Regions from separate parts of the Chitinophaga sp. W3I9 genome, predicted to be linked through region 1. Evidence: riboswitches for the same ligand, from Rfam matches in the RefSeq annotation. Region 1 holds a riboswitch; the other holds the start of a gene.
What was found. Region 1 has a riboswitch for S-adenosylmethionine ahead of QFZ51_RS09830 (trans-sulfuration enzyme family protein). Riboswitches for the same ligand answer to the same signal wherever they lie in the genome.
Positions count from the first base shown of each region.

Region 2: it holds a riboswitch for S-adenosylmethionine, as region 1 does, so the genes downstream of both, QFZ51_RS16240 (trans-sulfuration enzyme family protein) here and QFZ51_RS09830 (trans-sulfuration enzyme family protein) in region 1, are expected to answer to the same signal.

Region 1 covers NZ_JBNPWC010000001.1:2,317,041-2,320,455, reverse strand. Annotated here, with positions in the region: gene QFZ51_RS09835 (DUF2851 family protein) at 1-1,240, opposite strand, end outside; SAM riboswitch class I at 1,368-1,487, shown strand; gene QFZ51_RS09830 (trans-sulfuration enzyme family protein) at 1,673-2,851, shown strand; gene QFZ51_RS09825 (homoserine dehydrogenase) at 2,948-3,415, shown strand, end outside.
Region 2 covers NZ_JBNPWC010000001.1:3,954,836-3,958,250, reverse strand. Annotated here, with positions in the region: gene QFZ51_RS16245 (dicarboxylate/amino acid:cation symporter) at 1-58, shown strand, start outside; gene QFZ51_RS16240 (trans-sulfuration enzyme family protein) at 9-1,187, opposite strand; SAM riboswitch class I at 1,338-1,451, opposite strand; gene QFZ51_RS16235 (NAD-dependent epimerase/dehydratase family protein) at 1,527-2,471, opposite strand; gene QFZ51_RS16230 (YdcF family protein) at 2,523-3,415, opposite strand, start outside.

The sequences.
Region 1 (3,415 bases):
ACTTCTTCTCGTCGCAGTAGTGTTGCTTCAGCTGCAACAGGGCTTGCGATTCCATAGCGCTTTCCTGGGTTACGCCCAGCCGGCTCCAGCTGTTGGTGATGTGGTTCTTTTCCGGCGGCAGCTGTTGCAGGAAATGCAATGCTTTTTCCTGGTAATATTTCCCGTTCTTATCCTGTCCGTACAGGAACAGCAATGGCAATACCGTGTTGATCAGGATGCCCTGCACCGCCTGTTTTCCCGGCCGTTGTGTGCGGGCCACGGGTTGCCCGAAGCAGTAGTGCGTATGCCAGTACGCCGACGGCTGTACGAAGAACAGCTGTTCCAGCGCTGTTACGTCGGGGGCTTCCAGTATGCGGGAAAACAGGTGGGGAGATTGCTGCAAAAGCGCCGCAAAAGTCGCCAGCCGCATGGTAGGAAAGGCGGCAGGCCGCATCCGCAGCCAGTTCCATTGGTGAGCGGGCATAGGACTTAGCCGGAACTTGTGTTGCAGGTGCCCGTAAACATCCTGTAACTGCAACGCATATCCGTCTGTTTGGGGCGCTTCCAGCATACCTGCCTGGCCAAACAGCAGGGCCTCCAGCTGAAGCAACAGGTGCCGGTACCGCATCAGCATTTTGTAGGGCAGCGACTGTGCCACCTGCAGGAACGGTAAGGTATTTACGGGCGTGCCATAACTTTGCGCTACCGCCCAGTAACACACCTCTTCCCAGTTGTAGCGATTATGCTGCAGCCAGGCCCGCAGGCTGCCGATCTTACGTTCCCAGCGCTCTGCCAGCAAGCGTTCCTTCCAGCTAAGCCAGATGAGGGGCGGCACCCGCGCAGCATGCGGGGCACAGGGAACAAAAGGCGACAACCGCCGCAGCTCCTCATACCGCTGCAGGAGCAACTTGGGAATATGCTGCTGCAATTCCAGGCAGGGGGCCTCGCCCATTCCTACGGCGGGCATATCGTGTACAAACACCACATGCAGGATAATTCGCCCGTATTGCGGATTATGCTGGTGCCCATGCCGGAACCAGTCGGATGTACGCAGGTGCAGCTCCACCTGGCCTACCCATAAAGTAGCCCCGATCCTGATTTTTGCGGCCGAAAAATCCGGCCCGCCATTGTGGTTGTGACTACCGGGAAACAAGACCTGTACTGATTCTCCGCCGGTAGTGGTTAGATGATCCTGCTTAAATAGCCGGAATGCCCAGATATGCTGGAACAGCTCTTCTGAGAGCAACGGGTTAACAAACATAAGAGATATGGTTGGGTACAAAATAATATCATCCAAAGGTAATAAAACATCGATTAATAAATAAAATTCAGCTCCAATTTGGAAATCTGCTCAAAGTCATATTACCTTTGCGCCAGTTCTTACACATCACTTATCCAGAAAGGCGGAGGGACTTGGCCCTGCGATGCCTTAGCAACCTTTCCTGATTATTATAATCGGGAAAAAGGTGCTAATTCCTGCCCCGGTGCAAATCGGGGAAAGATAAGTTGGCAGAGATAATACTTCACAGAGATATATAACTTTCTAAAGGAGCTCTTCCAACAAACGGGAGAGCTTTTTTTATGCCCCTTCCCCACCCTTTTCATGGATTTGTTGTTGTTTAAGTTGATCTTTAATGATATCGTTGCAGTTGGCAATTGTGCACATTGAACATCATTAAAAATAATTTATAACATGAAAACAGCTACACAACTGATTCATAGCATCCCGGTAGACGAACTGACAGGCGCCATTTCTGTGCCTATCTATCAAACGTCCACCTTTGTGCAGGAATCACCCGGCATCAATAAAGGCTTTGAGTTTTCGCGGGCAAACAATCCCACGAGAAAAGTGCTGGAAGACCTTATCTGCAACCTGGAAGAAGGATTTGCCGGATTTGCGTTTGCCAGCGGTATGTCGGCCATAGATGCGGTGCTGAAGCTGTTAAAGACCGGCGATGAGATCATGGCCGTGGAAGACACCTACGGTGGCATCTTCCAGATCTTTAATCACATGTTTGAACGCTTTGGCATCAAAGTGAATTTTGTAGATACCAGCAACCTCGATAAAGTACTGGCCGCCATCACGCCCAATACAAGGATCATCTGGCTGGAATCCCCTACCAATCCTACTTTGCGCGTATCTGATATTAAATCTATCAGCAAAATTGCTAAACAACATAACATCCTGCTGGCGGTAGACAATACCTTCAGCACACCATTACTGCAACAGCCGCTGACACTGGGCGCCGACCTCGTTATCCACAGCGCTTCCAAATACCTCGCAGGACACTGTGACGTAATTGCCGGCCTCGTAGTCGTAAACTCAAAAACACTGGCAGACCAGATCCGGTACAACCAGAATATTTCCGGCAGTATCCTCAGCCCGTTTGAAGCATGGCTCACCATACGCGGTATTGAAACATTATACCTGCGCCTGGAAAAACAATGCAGCAACGCCAACGCCATCGCCAATTGGCTGGCCACACACCCCGCTGTGGATAAAGTATTTTATCCCGGACTGGCTACTCATAAAAATCATCACATTGCCCGTAAACAACAAAAAAATTACGGCGCACTGGTAAGCTTTTCCCTGAAAAGCGACAATATCAAAAACGCTATACGTATCGTAAACGCCACCAAATTATTTAAGCTGGCAGAAAGCTTTGGCGGCGTGAAAAGCATGCTGGCCCATCCGGCCACCATGACGCATCGTACCATACCGGAAGAATTCCGGAGAAAAACAGGTCTGCAGGACTCCTGCATCCGTTTATCAGTAGGCATCGAAGATGCTGATGACCTGATCAACGACCTGAAACAGGCGCTGGATAAATTAAACCATCCGGCCGGCAAGCAAATTACTGTTTTACAATAGCCGTCAGCGGTTAGCACACCACTTTCAATGTTCAGAACCTGATCATCTCTGTACAGCGAAAGACTGACCCCTACGGCGGAAAGCTCAAAAAAAAGTATGGAAAACAAGATCATCAATTTAGGCATTTTCGGATTTGGCGTCGTAGGACAAGGACTCTATGAAGTTTTGAACAGAACAAAAGGTATTAATGCACGGATCAAAAAAATCTGTATTAAAGACCCCAATAAATCAAGACCTATCGATAGCAGCTACTTTACGACAGATAAAAACGACATCCTCGAAGATCCTACCATTGACGTAGTAGTGGAACTGATCAACGACACCGAAGCAGCCTTCGAAATAGTAAGCAAAGCACTCCGCAACGGCAAAGCCGTAGTAAGCGCCAGCAAACGTATGATCGCTGAAAACCTGCCCGCACTATACCAGCTGCAGGCAGAAAACAAAGTGCCATTCCTGTATGAAGCGTCCAGCTGTGCGAGTATTCCCATTATCCGCAACCTGGAAGAATATTATGATAACGACCTGCTCAATGCTGTAGAAGGTATCTGTAACGGATCTACGAAT
Region 2 (3,415 bases), 1.6 Mb from region 1:
TGTTGCTGCTATGCTGACAACACGTTTTCTGCGGGGGCGGGCGCCGGCAGTTTCGTAAACGCCTGCTCCAGGTCGGCCAGCAGATCGGCGGTTTCTTCAAGTCCTACTGATAAACGGATCAGGCTATCGCTTACGCCTGCCGCTCTTCTCTTTTCTGCGGGAATGGATTTATGGGTCATCGCCGCGGGATGACACAATAAGCTTTTGATGCCTCCGAGGCTTTCTGCCAGTTTAAAGTAATGCGTAGCTGTAACAAACGCAGTTGCCGCTTCGGCCCTGTCATCTTTCAAGGTAAAAGATATAATTCCTCCAAACCCTTTACTCTGCTGCTTTGCCAGCTCGTGGCCCGGGTGCGATGGCAATCCCGGATAAAACACTTTATCTACTGCCGGGTGTTTTTCCAGGTATTCCGCCAGGGCCTGCGCATTAATGCCATGTTGCTTAATACGCAAGTGCAATGTTTCAATACCACGTATCAGCAGGAAGCTGTCGAACGGGGAAAGAATAGCGCCGCAGGCATTCTGATAAAATTTAATCTCCTCTCCCAGTTGTAATGTTTTAGCCACTACCACGCCCGCAATCAGGTCGCTGTGGCCGCCCAGGTACTTGGTAGCACTGTGGATCACCAGGTCGGCGCCCAGCTGCAAGGGCTTTTGCAGCACAGGGGAGGCAAAGGTATTGTCTACACAAAACAAACAGTTATGCGCTTTTGCAATGCGGCCTATAGCCGCAATATCTGAAATCTTCAGCGTTGGATTAGTGGGCGTTTCCAGCCAGATCAGGCGCGTGGCCGGTGTGATGGCGTTGAATACCGCCTGTGTATCGGAGGTATCTACATAGTTTACTTTGATACCAAACTTCTCATATACTTTATTAAACAGCCGGAAAGCGCCGCCGTAAATATCATCTACCGCTACAATTTCATCGCCTGATTTCAGGAGCTTGATTACCGCGTCGATTGCTGCCAGGCCGCTGGCAAAAGCAGATGCAGTAGCGCCGCCTTCCAGTTTCGCAATGATCTTTTCTGCGGTTTCACGGGTAGGATTATTTGACCGCGCATAATCGTATCCTTTATTTACACCGGGTGCTGTTTGCACAAAAGTAGATGTCTGGTAAATAGGAACTGCAATAGCGCCTGTTTGCGGATCTACGGGAATAGAATGGATCAGTTCAGTGATAGTGCTCATCTTTGTTTGATTTTTAGTTTGATGAAAAATTGGTTAAACAGGTCCGTTAAATGAGCATATCAAAAAGGTGGGAGCATAAAAAAAACTCACCTGGGAGCCAGATGAGTTTTCTATTATCGTAAGAATAATATAATGTAAAACTATTGATCTGACTTATCTTTCCTGGTCCGTAAACCGGGATGGATGCAGCACCTTTCACTGTTTGCACAGTGATGGTTGCTAAGGTATCGTCGGGCCATGTCCCTCCTCCTTTCTTGATAAGCTATTTAAAGAACTGGTGCAAAGATAAGACAGAAAAAATAACTTCCAAATTTATTTTCCTACTAAATCGGTAGACTATTATTTATGTGCCAGTGTTAAACGGATTCCTTCTTCATAAGAAGTAGGTTTCACCTTAAAGTGTTGTTCAAACTTTGTAGAGTCGAAGATATAAGGATAGTTACTCTGGTACAGCATTTCCTTCATTTCCCGGATGGTAGTGTCAAACAATCCCGAGAGGGTTAGCATAAAACTGCCCAGCTTCATATATTTAGGTTTCACCCCCATCTGGGTGGCAATTATATTTATATATCCGTTGCCGTCCGGCGCCGGGTTGGCGGTCGGCAGGTGCCATACCTGGTTCCAGGAACTATCGTCCTGTGAAAGAAGGAACAATCCTTTGGCAGCATCCGGCGTAAAGGTATAGCTATGTGTCTGATCGTCTTTTCCAAGCCACATGGCATTGCTGTTCTTCCGGAACTTATCGATGATCAGCAGGTTCAGGAAGCCGGTTTTATCTGCGCCGGGTCCGTAGAAGTCGGCCGCTCTTGCAATGGTAGCCGTAAGGCCACCGGCCTTTACCTCGTTCATTAACTGGGTTGCAATGGCTGCACGGATCGTTCCTTTCTTACTGGAGGGGTGATACGGCGTATCTTCTTTCATAGGTCCGTTTACTAACCCGTAAGAATATACGTTGTCGAAGAAAATGAGCTTCGCACCGGCTTCCTTGCAGGCATTAATTACATTGGTCATGATCTTTGGCCATGCATCAGACCATACTTTGATATTATATTGGAGACCGGCAGTAAGAAATACGATGGCACTATCTTTCACGGCGTTCTTTGTTTGAGCGGCATCAGTAATATCGGCCGGCACCAGGTCGGTGATGCCTTCAATTGATTTTGGCGACCGGCTTACGAGGCGTACCCGTTTCTGATGACGCACCAGTTCGGCTGCCAGTTCGTTAGCAATAATACCTCCTGCACCGAGGATTGTATATAAGGGCTGGATAGATGAATCAGACATAATAAGGATGTGTTTATAAAGTAGACGAATAAATGAATGAGATATTTTATTTCAGGGGTCCAATGGATCAAATACATTTACCTGCAGCGACCGCAGATCCGGCAGGAATGATAAAAAGTAGAGGTCGGCCTGTTTGATATCTGCCGCAGGCATATATCCTAACTCTGTGGTGCAACGTTGGGTGAACATCGGGCTGTTCACGTAGGCAACGTGCATCACATCAGACACGCACATCATTCTTTTACCGGCCGGTATGCCACTCTGCCACACGATCCTCACGGCATTACGCACGTTGGTGGTAGTGTGGCGGGCATAAGGGTCTACCATCACCGCCGACGCGGGGATCTTCAGTTCATTTACCAGGTATTTCCTCATTTCCACTGCTTCGGAATATTGGGTACCTACCGGTCTTACATGACCACCGGATACAATAATAAAGGGCGCCATTCCTTTGCGGTATAATTCCGCACCGGTACGGCAGCGGCTTTTACCGGTTTCACTGATGGCCTCCTTTGCTACCGGGCTTGCGCCCAGGATAAGCATGGCGGTGTACGGATATTTGTTCCAGTCTGTTTTCTTTATTTGTTTATACGCATCCCGGTTGGTATCAGATAATGGTTCATAACGCACGGCTTCATCGCGGCGGTTCAGCGTCAGTAATTCCAGGGCCACGTGCAGCGACGGCTGGAAAAACAAGTCCGGCTTCTTTTTCCCCGCATCTTCAATTACACGTTGTACCATTGCCTTGTAGGCAGGCGACATCACGTAATAAGTGGCCGAATCAATCACCGGGTAGCGGAGTCCTTTTCCGTTCGTATAGGCATTGAGGATATAGTTCACGCCATCGGCGGCATCCTTCCAGGCGAAGGAAAGCAATACCGGGTCCGTTTTCCCGGCATACAACTGGAATAAGCCACTGCTGCGCATTTCACTTACCAGTTGTT